3 regions of the Psychrobium sp. MM17-31 genome follow, and region 1 is predicted to be linked to each of the others. Evidence: predicted binding sites of a transcription regulator. Region 1 holds the regulator's gene; each other region holds the start of a gene.
What was found. The regulator sigma-54, encoded in region 1, starts transcription at its own class of promoters, with help from an activator protein. The targets are predictions, from matches to a motif close to GTTGGCACGNNNNTNGNNT.
Positions count from the first base shown of each region.

Region 2: a site for sigma-54 is predicted at 3,658-3,676, ahead of MHM98_RS07625 (LruC domain-containing protein). Genes of this name have one in related genera too.
Region 3: a site for sigma-54 is predicted at 2,626-2,644, ahead of fliE (flagellar hook-basal body complex protein FliE). Genes of this name have one in related genera too.

Region 1 is NZ_JAKRGA010000002.1:851,077-855,789, reverse strand. It holds gene MHM98_RS08405 (CIA30 family protein) at 1-140, opposite strand, end outside; gene MHM98_RS08400 (DUF3081 family protein) at 160-402, opposite strand; gene MHM98_RS08395 (DUF6482 family protein) at 410-661, opposite strand; gene MHM98_RS08390 (MFS transporter) at 841-2,100, opposite strand; gene hpf (ribosome hibernation promoting factor) at 2,219-2,506, opposite strand; gene MHM98_RS08380 (RNA polymerase factor sigma-54) at 2,531-4,024, opposite strand; gene lptB (LPS export ABC transporter ATP-binding protein) at 4,068-4,713, opposite strand, start outside.
Region 2 is NZ_JAKRGA010000002.1:691,398-696,110, forward strand. It holds gene MHM98_RS07610 (CopD family protein) at 1-134, opposite strand, end outside; gene rlmB (23S rRNA (guanosine(2251)-2'-O)-methyltransferase RlmB) at 256-996, opposite strand; gene rnr (ribonuclease R) at 1,011-3,461, opposite strand; gene MHM98_RS07625 (LruC domain-containing protein) at 3,720-4,713, shown strand, end outside.
Region 3 is NZ_JAKRGA010000001.1:405,106-409,818, forward strand. It holds gene fliG (flagellar motor switch protein FliG) at 1-372, opposite strand, end outside; gene fliF (flagellar basal-body MS-ring/collar protein FliF) at 376-2,112, opposite strand; gene fliE (flagellar hook-basal body complex protein FliE) at 2,204-2,563, opposite strand; gene MHM98_RS01780 (sigma-54 dependent transcriptional regulator) at 2,716-4,080, opposite strand; gene MHM98_RS01785 (ATP-binding protein) at 4,109-4,713, opposite strand, start outside.

The DNA.
Region 1 (4,713 bases):
CCCATGACACCGTCGTTGGTGATACGCCAGTTAGCGCTATTGAATGCTAGTTGAGTTGGCGTACTGCTTGTTTTTTTAGCGAGTGAAGGGTTGTAGGTCATTAACGCTAGTCCGATTATAGTGATTACTGTTTTCATCATGTCACCACTCATTGGTTTGTTAATCGCGAGCGATTTTTCTGATTAAATTTTCAAACTCGCTTCTAGCGATGCGATCTGACGATTCAATGGTGTACTTGTTGTGAAAGTAGATGGTCATAGTTAGCGTTTTATAACTAAGAAAGCAGGTATAACCATCAAAATCATGCCACGCACTGAGTTGGCGATAGTGATATTTACCATCGCGCTCGACACCATGTTCGAGTATTTTATTGAATACTTTTAAATAATTATGAAGCGCCATTGCGTTGCTACAACCAGATAGTTTCGTTTGTTGCTGCTGGCGATGATAAACCGCACATTTCGTCGTAAGCGGTCTGCAAGCTCAAGGTTGCCGATTGAACGTCATGCTGACGCAATAGTTGTTTCGCATCGCTAAGTGATTGGCAAATAGCTACTTCGCTAAGACTAGGCAGGGCTGAGAAGTTTCCTTGATTGTCGGTGGAGCCAACTAAATAGTGCGTACCGTCAGCAATGCCTATGATGGTAGGTTCGTGAGTCATAACGCTCTCCTTATTTAAGGTGGTTAAGTCATGAATACGAATGCTGTTTAATGAAAGATCATATTATTCTTACAACTGAAATTTGTTGTTGCTTCTATAAAGGAGCAACACCAAATTTCAGATAGCGCAGTGATTCTTGCGCTAAGAGGAACAAAGATAAAGTCATTAAAAATGATGTTCTATTGAGAATTTCCGTTACAGGTCGTCTTACTTAAAAACAGTGAGCTTACTAAACCTATTACAGATATCGCTGCCATCACTATAAACAATTGGTTGAATCCTGCTGTGCCTGGGGATGCATCTAGAATGCGTCCAGCGATAGGTGCGAAGAAAATATCTGGCGTGTAGCCCACCACTGAGATGATCCCCACTGCTGTGCCTGTGATGGCGCCGCTGATTTTAGATTCTGCTAAAAGTGCGAAGTAGACGGCGCGAACGGCAAATACTAAAACGAAGGTAATGAAGATATTAGCTTGCAGTAACCAAGACTCGCCTAATGGAATGAAACTTAAGTAAGCGGCGATTGCCAGTGCAAATATAATGCTGATGAGTTTACTTGGCTGTAATCGGTCGGCTAACAAACCTGCGCCAATGGCGACTAGAGGTCTTACAAAAGAGGCGTTAGATACTAGTTGCGCCGAAGCTACATCATCCATATTCAGCACCTGAGTCGCATAAAGGCCAAAGTAATCGATGCTCTTATAAGCGCAGTAGGCACTGAGTACGATCAGTGCTTGGCTAATGATACTTGGCTGTTTGATGACATCGAGAATAGTTTTTTTAATACTTCTATGCTCTGAGCTAGTAGCTGGGGTAAAGGGTATCATGATATATACCAGCGCCGCCGCTGCCAGTGTCAAGGTTGTATAGAAGGCGATAACGTATACTAAGGCCGCTTGTTTGTCCGCTAACGAGACTAATCCCGCTTCGCTAGGTAGATTGTAATTAAGGATGAGTACACTTACCGTAGCCATGGCTGCTGCCACTAAACCGCGCCCACCATCGAGAATCCCAAAGGCGATGCCTTGTGTGTTTTCGCCGCCCCACAAGCGAGTGATCTTTATCATAGCTGCCCAAAACAGCAGTATTGTGGTTACGCCCCAATAGCCGAATAGTATTGTTAATCCTAGTACTGATGGTATTTGCATTAGATAGAAGCCACCTAATGCAGTGGCTACTAGTGAAATAGTCATTAAGTTTTTAGCGGAAAAACGGTCGGCGATTGCGCCGCCGGGGAAATAAGCAATCATTGCCATAATGCCGTATAAACCGAAGATGTCGCCTAACTGGGTGTTAGAGAGCTCGAATACTTCTAACAGCGTTGGTCTGAAGAATCGCGCAATATGAAAAGGTAAGCTGAAAATGATTTCGCCTGCGAAGACGATAGCAAAGATGATGATAAAACGGTGAACCGGGGATATGTATTGCTGAGTATTCATGAATATTTACACATTTTTATCATTGTGAGCCCATCATAGTGCTGAAAGCGGCAAAGCAAGACGAAGGTTTGGACATTAAAAAGGCCCATAAAATGGGCCTTTAGAATCGAATTGTAAATTAGTGACGTTGTAGTTTTTCTTTGTGTTTGATCACTTGTCGGTCTAATTTGCTCACCATGGAATCGATGGCGGCGTACATATCTTCGTGAGATGACTGAGCGAAGACTTCACCGCCGTTGAGATGAAGGGTTGCTTCGGCTATTTGTTGGAGCTTTTCTACATTCAAAACGACGTGCACGTTATTGATGTGCTCAAAGTGTCGCTCAAGCTTGCTAAATTTACTGTGTACGTATTCGTGAAGAGATTCGGTAATTTCTACGTGATGACCAGATAAATTAATTTGCATAAAGTGTATCCTCCGTAATAGAGCTTACAACAAGCTCTTTCTTTGATTGGACGGTGGGATAGATAGCGCGTCGCGGTATTTTGCAATAGTACGTCTAGCTACTTTGATCCCTTGTTCCGCTAACAAATCTACAATTTTGCTATCGCTCAATGGCTTTTTAGGATTTTCCGCTGCCACCAGTTTTTTGATGATAGCGCGAATGGCGGTGGATGAGCATTCGCCACCATTCTCCGTACTTACATGACTAGAGAAGAAGTATTTAAGTTCAAAAATACCGCGTGGAGTGTGCATGTATTTTTGAGTGGTGACACGAGAAATGGTTGATTCGTGCATTTCTACTGCTTCGGCCACGTCATTTAATACTAGCGGCTTCATGGCTTCTTCGCCATATTCAAAGAAGCCGCGTTGCTGCATAACGATACAGTTGGCTACTTTTAGCAGTGTTTCGTTGCGGCTTTCGATGCTTTTAATAAACCATTTTGCTTCTTGTAAATGACCGCGAATAAACTGGCTGTCACCACTGGTTTTGCTGGTTTTAGACAGCGCCGCATATTGCTCGTTGACGCGAATCTTCGGCATACAATCTGGATTGAGTTCGACTTTCCAGCGCCCTTTTACTTTTTTCACAGAAACATCTGGGATGACGTATTCTTCTTTTTCTTTAACAACCGTTGTGCCCGGATGCGGGTTCAAGGTTTGAATTAGCTTGATGGCGTTGCCAAGCTGTAATTCTTTGAGCTTGGTTTTGCGGGCTAAGGTGCGGTAATCTCGTAGTGCCAGCATTTCCATGTAGTTTTCGACCAGCATAATGGCTTCGTCGCGCCATTCGGTGTCATCTGGCATGTGCTTGAGCTGAATAGCCAAACATTCGCTTGGAGTGCGTGCTGCTACGCCGATAGGATCGAAGTGTTGAACGCGTTTTAAAACCGCTTCTACTTCGTCTAGTTCAATTTCAGGATCTGACATTGCTTGTAGAATGTCTTCACAATCTTGTGTGAGGTAACCTGTTTCTTCAATGGCATCGATAATGGCAAAAGCGATAGCGCGATCGGTATCTGAAAATGGCGTTAGGTTAGCTTGCCACATTAGATGGTCTTGTAGATTTTCAGTGGTTTCACCTTGATAGACAAAATCGCTATCTGGGCCAGGAGTTGAAGATGAAACTGGCGCCGCTGGACCTGAAGATATGTAATCGTCCCAAGTGGTGTCAGTTGGTAATTCATCTGACACGCTGTTTTGATCAAGGGCTTCTGAGGTATCTATTGAGCTGGCATCGGATGGCGCTTCAAAATCGTCGTTGTTGTTGAACTCCTCTGATTTTTGTTCGCTTGTTGATGCGTCGGCTTTGTCGTTTGATTCAAAGTTTTCTTCTACTTCAAGTAACGGATTTGAGTCGAGTGCTTCTTGTATCTCTTGTTGCAGGTCGAGCGTTGATAGTTGCAATAAGCGAATTGCTTGTTGCAACTGAGGGGTCATAGTGAGTGACTGACCTAATTTTAACTGTAATGACGCTTTCATCTATATCCGTTATTGTTTTTCTTACTGTGACAGCTGCCTACTACTATAATCTGAATTGCTCACCTAAATAAACATCTCTTACAGTTTGATTGGCTAATATTTCATCGGGCTTGCCTTGGGCAATCATTTCGCCATGAGAAACGATATAAGCAAACTCACACACATCAAGGGTTTCACGTACATTGTGGTCGGTAATTAATACGCCGAGACCACGGTTCTTTAATTGCTCGATTATTTGTTTTATGTCAATTACCGAGATGGGATCGACGCCTGCAAATGGCTCATCGAGTAAAATGAACTCGGGATCAGCGGCAAGGGCGCGGGCGATTTCGACGCGGCGACGCTCGCCACCAGAGAGTGCCATCCCTAAACTGTCACGAATGTGTTGAATGTGAAACTCATCGAGTAAGCTCTCTAGCTTTTCTAGGCGCTGTTTCTTGTTGAGATCTTTGCGGGTTTGCAAGATCGCCATAATATTGTCAAAGACAGTGAGCTTGCGAAAGATTGACGACTCTTGCGGCAGATAACCGATGCCTTGGCGCGCACGCAAATGCATTGGCATCAACGTCATATCGGTATCGCCAATAGTCACTTGGCCGTTGTCGCTTGGTACAAGTCCAACAACCATGTAAAAGGTCGTTGTTTTACCGGCGCCATTAGGACCGAGTAGGCCAACGATTTGGCCTTTG
Region 2 (4,713 bases), 160 kb from region 1:
TGTTCAAAGGTTCTTAAATACTCAACATCCTTGGTTTTTAGCGCGCGTGGCAAAATGGTTGTTGCTAACACTAAGTGGCCGCCAGTCCAAATTGTTGCAGCTAGAATGTGTAGAAGTAGCGCAAGTGAATACATGATTGTTCTCCAAGCATAGGTCTACTGAAGACAATAATAGATGCACGGAGAAACAATATTGATCGCAAACAAAAAAGGTTCGCAATGAGCGAACCTTTTAAAGCCAGTGCTGCAAAATCTATTACAAACCGCGCTGACGCACCACTTCGAATAAACAAATACCCGTAGTTACCGAGACGTTAAGGCTTGAAACACTGCCCGCCATCGGCAATGACACCAAGCTATCACAATGTTCGCGTGTTAGGCGGCGCATGCCGCTACCTTCGGCGCCCATCACAACGGCAATAGGACCGGTTAACTTAGTATCGAATAACGGCTGACTCGCCTCGCCTGCTGTACCGTAAATCCAGATACCACGCGCTTGAATGTCACGCATGGTGCGAGCAAGGTTGGTCACTTGAATTAGCGGCATAGTTTCAGCAGCACCACAGGCAACTTTGCGTACCACAGGTGTTAGTGATGCAGCATTGTCTTTAGGCACGATAACCGCGTGTACACCAGCAGCATCGGCGCTACGAATACAAGCACCGAGATTATGCGGATCGGTTACGCCATCGAGGATCAATAAAAACGGCTGTTCGTTCGCTTCAATAATGGCATCTAGGTCAGCTTCTGTTTTTACGCGAGCAGCGCGAGCATTAGCCATAATGCCTTGGTGAGACTCACCACGAGCGCGATCTTCAAGTGCCTTTTTACCGACAAAAGAGACACTCACGCCATACTGACGCGCCAAACCAATTACGCGGTTCATACGCTCATCATCGCGACCTTTTAAGGCGAAGATTTCTAAAATGCGCTCAGGTTCGTTGTTTAATACGGCTTCGATACTGTGAAGGCCGAACAATAAATCGTGTTTACTCATTGGTGGATCGTACTCTATTTCTTTTTCGCTTTAGCGCGGGCATTTTTACCAGCGCGAGAAGTTGTTTTCTTGGTTGCAGCTTTTTTGCCAGCGCTTTTCTTCGCTGGCTTAGCAGCGGACTTTTTAGCCCCCGTCGATTTAGTGGCTTTTTTAGCAGTGCTCTTCGACTCAGCTTTTTTACCGCTGCTGCGTTTATTAACCGCAGACGACTTAGCTGGGCCACCAGCTTTGCTAGCACCACGTGTTTTACGACGTTGCTTTAGCTTAAAATCGGCAACGACTAAATCGATTTTCTTTTCATCAAGGTTAACCGACGCCACTTTCACAGCAATGCGATCTCCCATGTGATAAGTGGTATTTGAATGCTCTGCTACCAAACGCGCTTTCACTTGATCAAAGTGGTAATAATCCTCAGGCAAGGCGCTAATGTGTAGCAAACCTTCGATATTAATATCGTCAAGACGCACAAAACAGCCAAAGCTGGTTACTGTGCTGATAGTGCCTTCAAAGCTATCGCCAATGTGCTCTAGCATGTATTCACACTTGAGCCAGTCGTTCACATCACGCGTTGCATCATCGGCGCGGCGCTCAGTCATTGAGCAGTGTTCACCCAAGCCAGACATCTCGTCATCGTCGTAAACATAGGCGCCAATCTGCTGGCCATGAGCCTTAGTCAGCTGCTTGTTTTTCACCAAGATTGATTTGATGGTGCGATGCAAAATCAAATCAGGGTAACGACGAATTGGTGAGGTAAAATGACTGTAGTTAGTCAACGCCAAACCAAAATGACCATCGTTATCTGGTGCGTAAACCGCCTGTCTCATCGAGCGCAGCAACATGATTTGAATTAGCTCGCTGTCTGGACGATCTTTAACACTATCAAGCAGTGCTGCATAATCTTTTGGCTGTGGTTTGTTACCACCGCCTAATTCTAACCCGAGCTCACCGAGGAAAGCGCGGAAGTTCATCAACTTTTCGTCACCTGGTGTGTCGTGAACACGGAATAATGCATTGCCTTGATGCTTTTCAACAAACTTTGCAGAAGCAACATTGGCTAAGATCATGCATTCTTCAATCATCTTATGCGCGTCGTTACGCACTAAGGGCACGATAGATTCGATCTTGCGATTGTCATCGAAAATAAACTGAGTTTCACTGCTTTCAAAGGCAATGGCTCCACGCTCTAATCGACGAGCATTTAACGCACTATACAGGCGGTGTAACTCTTCTAACTCTGGCACGCGCTCTTTGTACTCCTCCCGTAGCGCTTCATCGCCATCGAGAATGGCAGCAACCTTAGTGTAGGTAAAACGGGCATGTGAATTCATTACCGCTGGATAGAATTTGTGACCAGACAGGTTACCCGCTTCACTTATCGTCATTTCACACACCATACATAGGCGATCAACGTGCGGATTAAGTGAACACAAACCGTTTGATAACACTTCCGGCAGCATTGGAATTACATTACCCGGGAAATACACTGAGTTACCACGATCAAAGGCTTCGTTATCTAAGGCGCTATTTTTGGCAACATAGCTACTCACATCGGCAATAGCGACCCATAAACGCCAACCACCACTTTTTTTGCGCTCACAGTAAACTGCGTCATCGAAATCACGAGCGTCTTCGCCATCGATGGTGACTAGTGGTAAATCGCGTAAATCGACGCGGTTGAGCTTAGCTTCTTCGGGTACTTCTTCTGATAAGCCAGCAATTTCATCGAGCACGGCTTGTGAAAATTCATGTGGAAGATCGTGATTACGCAGCGCAATTTCGATTTCCATCCCTGGATCCATTTCATCACCCATGATTTGGGTAACAACGCCTAGTGGGCTTTGGTGACGCGTTGGTCGCTTAGTAATACTCACTAACACAACTTGGCCATTGCGAGCGCCGTTAATCTGATCATTTGGAATAATGATATCTTGGGCAATGCGCGCTTCATCAGGCACGACAAAGCAAATATCACCATCGACAAAGAATCGGCCAACGTATTCCGTTTTACCAAACTCAACCACGCGCACAATACGCGCATCGCGCTTGCCACGGCCAAAGCTACTGTGCTGGGCTAGCACGGTATCGCCGTGAAATACGGTATGCATTTGCTTTTGATCGACAAATAAGTCTTTACCGCCATCATCTGGGCGGAAAAAACCAAAACCATCGCGGTGACCAATGATCTTGCCACGCAATAAATCCATGCGCTCAGGCAGGCCGTAGCTGCCATTGCGAATATAAACAGCTTGTCCATCGCGCTCCATTGCGCGCAAACGACGGCGCAATCCTTCTAATGAATCTTCATCAGTAATATTAAAAGCTTCGGCGATTTGTTCTCGTTTGAGGGGAGCGTCAGAATTCTTGAGTAGTTCTAGGATAAGTTCGCGGCTGGCGATAGGGTTTTCGTATTTTTGTTGTTCCCGTTCAAAATGTGGATCTTGATCGGCAGTAAAGTTTTTTGTCATTCAGTTTCGTCATTATTTTAAAATTCGGCGGCAGTATAACAGATATAACGACAACTGCCTAAAAATGAAACGACGTTTCACATAAATTTCATAACAGACTCCTAAATATTTTCATTTCGCATTTTCAAAATGCAAAACAGATTTAATCACCAATCAACAAAATAACGTAAACAATTGAATGTTAACACTTATTTTTATTGGCACGACGACTGCTATTACTAAGCATCATTTCAACTTTTCGATGAGGAATGGCAGCCCATGTTAAATTCAAATAAGAAATTCGCGATTAGTACCCTAACCCTGTGCGTAGCAATAGGTGCTCAATGCTACGCTAAAGCCAACGCGCAGCCATTCACCGAATGTCCGACAGAGGCCTTTCTAATTCAAGATAAAATTGCCAATCTATACGGCGTCAAGCTAGCAACAGGATTCTATGAAAAACTCTCTCCTAACGACTGGGGTCAACAGAAAATGAATGCGCTGGCATTTAATTTTCACGATCAATATCTCTATGCTTACAACTACTATTACAACTCAGTAGTGCGTATCGACTCAAACTACCAAGTAACACCGATGACCATGACAGGTATGCCAAATAGAGGTTTTTACATCGGTGATATTTCACTAGAAGAGAATACCTATTATCTCTATCGCCCCGGCTCAAATTACGGCCTTTACCGTATGTCACTCGATGCGGCTGATAGTAATTACATGCAGTTAGAGCGCGTTGTTAATGGTTCAACATTAAACCTCGCCATTTACGACATGGCATTTCATCCAACGAATGGCAGTGCCTACGCCGTCGATCGCTGGGGTAACTTATGGCAGATCGATGTTGAAAATGGTACTAGCGAAAAACTGAGTAATGTTGGCCAATCTGGTACCTTTGGCGCGGTTTATTTCGATGTCACAGGCAATCTCTATATCAGCCGCAATAACGATGGCAAAATCTTTCGCATCAATACCAATTGGGATTATCCAGTTGCAGAGTTTTTCGCCCAAGGTCCAGCGTCGAGCAACAATGATGGTGCACGTTGTGCCCTAGCACCTATTGTCTCTGTTGAAGCATCTACAACAGACTTTGGCCGTGCGCCGGATTATTACGGCACCAGTATTAACAACAATGGCGCACGCCATGAGATTGAAGCGGGTGAATTATATTTAGGCGACACAGTGCTAGCTGAGCCAAACGCCTATGCTAGCAATGGCACCGATATCGATGACAACGACGGTGTTGCTTTTGTCACTGGCA
Region 3 (4,713 bases), on a different contig from region 1:
GGATTCAAGACCTTTGGCACTACCACCCAAAATAATCTGATCGATAATATTCGATGCTTTATCTTCACCCAGCGCTTCAATAAGCGCTTTACGGATAAAGTCTTCAGAATTAAGGCCAATTGACGATAGCTCTTGAATATCGTCGAGAAAACAACGTAATACAGCTTGTACTTTAGCAGGCGTAAAATCCTCAAACCCCGCCATCGCTTGACCAACGTATTGCACTTCTTTTGGCTCAAGTGACTTTAAAATACTCGCCGCATCTTCTTCCTTCAAACTAAGAAGCAACAAAGCAGTCTTTTGCAAGCCAGTTAAATTACTAACATCAAAGCCAGCTTCTTCTTTTTCTTGAGTTGCTAATTCTTCAGCCATTTCTTATCCGTCACTATCTTGATACAACCAGTTCTTCACTACTTGGATAGAAAGATCTGGTTCATTTGCAACTAGCGCACGTACGGCGCGTAATAAATCGTCTTCTTTACGCAGATCAGGGATCTTAATCGAACCATCATCTGCATAGGTGTAATCACTGTCAGATGCCGCTAACATGTCAACGGTATCCGCCGCGAATTGGTCATCAAAGTCAGCTAAGTCATCTTCGTTCATGGCATCAGCTTCTTCTTCCACATCAGGGTAGATGAGGCGATTGAGCATTGGGCGCACTAGGAAAATAATGATGATTGCAATGAGTAAGAAGCCAATCACTAGCTTAGCAATTTTAATAAACCACGGTTGTTCCCACAGCGGCGGCTCTGGGATATCTTCGAGCTCTTCTTGATAGAATTGAGTCGTCACCACTTCTAAAATATCACCACGAGCCTGATTAAAACCAATACTACCTTGCAATAGTCGTGTGATATTAGCGAGCTCCTCAGCGCTGCGTGGCGCTTGCGTCGCTGCACCGCCATCTGCACCTGGTACAGTCTTATAGTCAAGGGCGACCGAAACACTAACGCGCTTAACGATGCCAACCTGCTGACGAATATGGCTAATAGTGGTATCTAACTCGAAATTGCGGGTTGCTTCTTTTTGGAATTGTCCCGGCTGACCAGAACCACCTTGACCGCCTTCTAATTCACTGACTTGTTGCGGAATTTCAGATTCGAGCGGCGGTTGGTTACTCAAAGCACCAGCAATACCGCTAGTGACATTACCGACATTGCGGTTTTCTGAAGTTCGTTCACTGCGAATCGCTGGTAAGTCAGGGTTATAGCGTTGCTGCGTTTCTTCTACTGCCGTAAAGTCCATAGTGACGTCGACTTGGGCAGTGTAATTGCCCAAACCAACAACCGGGATCAAAATAGTGTCAATTTTTGAAAGGTAAGCGTTCTCTTGCTTCTTTTCTTGTTCAAATTCTTTGCGGCTGCGGATAGCTGATGGATCTTCATTACCAGATTTTAGTGAGCGGCCAGCTTGATCGGCGATAGATACACGGCCAGGCTCAAGCGATGGTACTGCAGATGACACGATATCGACAATGCTGTCGACTTCTTCTTGAGTTAATTGACGGCCGCGATTTAAGGTAACAACGACTGTTGCGCTGGCTTTTTTGTCGCGGCGAGAAAATACGTTTTCTTTCGGGATGGCCAATAACACGCGAGCACGTGATACGTTTTTTAACTCGGCAATGGCACTTGCTAGTTGTTTTTCACGACTGTGCTTAAGACGTTCTCTCTCTAGGCGCTGTGATACACCAAAGCCCATGTCCTGCATTAGAATATCATCGCCGTTAGCTGGTGCTGCGTCCATTCCAGCGCGCACTAGTGCAAGTTTAATCTTTTGATAATCGTCTTGGGTAACTAAAATTTCACGGTTTTCGGTTTTGTAGTCGTACTTATTCTGGTCGAGGAAATCTAATGTTTGAGTAAATTCTTCGGTGGTCATTTTACCCAAGGGACGATACTCTGGCTCTTGCGCCCAAAATACCACCATCACAGCAAGTGCTAAACACACTGTTAGCGCTACAACCATAATCACTTGACGCATTGTTTCGCCATCGCCTAATCCTGCAAGAGGACCAGATTTCGCTTCGGGCACGTCGGTTGAAGAAGTGGTGATAGGATGTTGGTCGTCCGAAACCATCATATCTGTCGATTCACTCGCTTGACTCACAGGGTTACCTTTTGAAATTTACTAATTAGTTAGACCAAGTCTATTTTGCTAATAATGTCATAATTTAAAAGACATTACCTAACAAAATTTACTATACAGGCATACTCATGATTTCTTTATAAGCTTCTACGAACTTATTGCGCACTTCTACTGTTGCTTGAAAGGCAACGCTAGATTTTTGTGAGGCGATCATTGCATCTGAAATACTGACACTACGGTCACCCATTTCAACGGCTGTTTGCAGGGCTTTTGAGTGTTTTTGTAAGGCATTTACGTTATCAACAGCACTCTTTAACATATTAGCGAAATCACTGCCGTTGGTTTGCGTCACTTGGCGATTTTCGATATTGCCCATTGTTGGGTTGTTAATACCCGGTGTTTGCATCTGCGCCTTTGAAATCATGTTCTGCATATTTGCTAGCATGGCATTTGAGTTAGTGTTGATTTGCATGTTCTGTGCTCCCGAAAAGCTGACTGACAATATTTTGTCGATAACCGTATTTAACAGTGACAATGCAGACATCGTGCCAGAAAAGCAGCAACGCAAAAAAGCAGGCTGGAATGTGCTTTCTAGCCTGCTTTATAAGGTATTTTATGGAGTAATTATGCAGGTAGTTCGATGCCCTGCTCACGAATTTTTGCGAGTTTATAGCGCAGTGTGCGTGGGCTAATACCAAGCTTTTCGGCGACGGCTTTACGTGAACCATTACAAGCGGCTAGCGTATCGATAATAATTTGGTTTTCTTGCTGCTTTAGCTCATTGCCCAGGGGTTCGTTGCTAGCAACATTGGCTGATGTCGCTACCATGGTCGGAACACTTGGCGCTTCGCTTTCAAACGACTCTTCGATTGGCTCAATAATTAAATCACTATCAGTCACTTCTTGGCCATTACTTAAGATAAGTGCGCGTTGAACAACGTTATCGAGCTCACGAACGTTACCAGGCCATGAATGGCGCTGCAGCATGAGTTTGGCGTCTGTCGACAATTCTGGCGCAATGCCACCGCCCTGCCAATGGCGAGAAACAAGATGCTGTGCCAATGGAATAATATCGCCGCGACGATCTTTAAGTTGTGGCCAAGCGAGTGGAAATACATTAAGGCGGTAGTATAAATCTTCGCGGAATTCTTTCGCTTTCACCGCTTGACGCAAGTCGCGGTTTGACGTGGCTAACACGCGCACATCGAGTTTGATTGTTTTACGAGATCCTAAGCGCTCGACTTCTTTCTCTTGTAACACACGCAATAATTTCGCTTGTAGGTTAATATCCATCTCGGTGATTTCATCAAGCAAGATAGTGCCACCTTGTGCTTGCTCGAATTTACCTGGACAGGCTTGAAGCGCACCAGTAAAGGCGCCTTTTTCATAGCCAAATAAGGTTGATTCCAGCATATTTTCTGGAATAGCAGCGCAGTTAATGGCAACAAACGGCTTATCACTGCGTTTTGATTGGTTATGAATGTATTGACTTAATACTTCTTTACCCGAGCCAGACGGCCCGCTGATCATCACTGACGCATCACTTTGCGCGACTTTCTTAGCCAGCGCCAATAATTCGACAGACTTTGGATCGCCAATCACAGGATCATTTGACTCAATCGTTGGTACAGGTAAGTAACGGCTCACTAAGTTAAGTAATACTTCTGGCGCAAACGGCTTGGCCATGTAATCAGAAGCGCCATCACGCATCGCACTAACGGCGTCGTCAATAGTTGCGTACGCCGTCATTAGTAGCATTGGCAATTCAGGCCATTTGAGTTTAATGCTGCGCAGTAATGACAAACCAGACATACCGCCCATTTGTACATCAGACACCACCATTGAAACCTGAGTTGTTTTTAAGGTAAGCAGCGCTTCTTCACCACTTTCGCATTCGACACATTCATAGCCACCAAGCATTAGCGTATCAACTAGGGCTTCACGTAAGCCCGCGTCATCTTCGACAACTAAAATTTTATGAGGATTCATGTTCTCTCTCCTAATAAATGGCTATGAGTTAGCTAACAGCAGCGTGTTTAACAACAACTGCGGCTTCGCGGTGTAGCGGTAAAATAATTGAAAAACACGAACCCTGCCCTTGTTTTGAAACTAAGGTCAGTTGTCCGCGATGAGATTTGGCCACCGACTGCACCACAGCAAGGCCTAATCCGGTGCCTTGCGACTTTGTAGTATAAAAGGGTTCAAATATCTTCTGCTGATCCGCCACCGAAATACCAGGGCCATTATCAACCAATGAAATTTCTACTTCGTTTTCACCGTGACGCTTAGCAATCAAATGCATCATTAACCCTTGTGGTTTTGCCTGAATAGCGTTGTGAATCAAATTCGTAATAGCGCCGCTAAGTGCAGTGCGGTTGCCCATCACTAATAGATCAGGATCTGGCAAGGTTACCATTAAATTTGCTTTATGTTGTGCCAACATCGCATCACTCGATGCTTGAACTTCAGTCAGAATTTCTTGCAGTGAAATTTCCGCTGAGATTTGACCGCTATCACTGCGGGCGAACATCAACATATCGTTGACTTGCTGCTCTAAATCTTTGAGACGCGCCATCAATTTATCGTGAAAGCGCTCTTTTGACGCTTCATTCATCGCCTTAC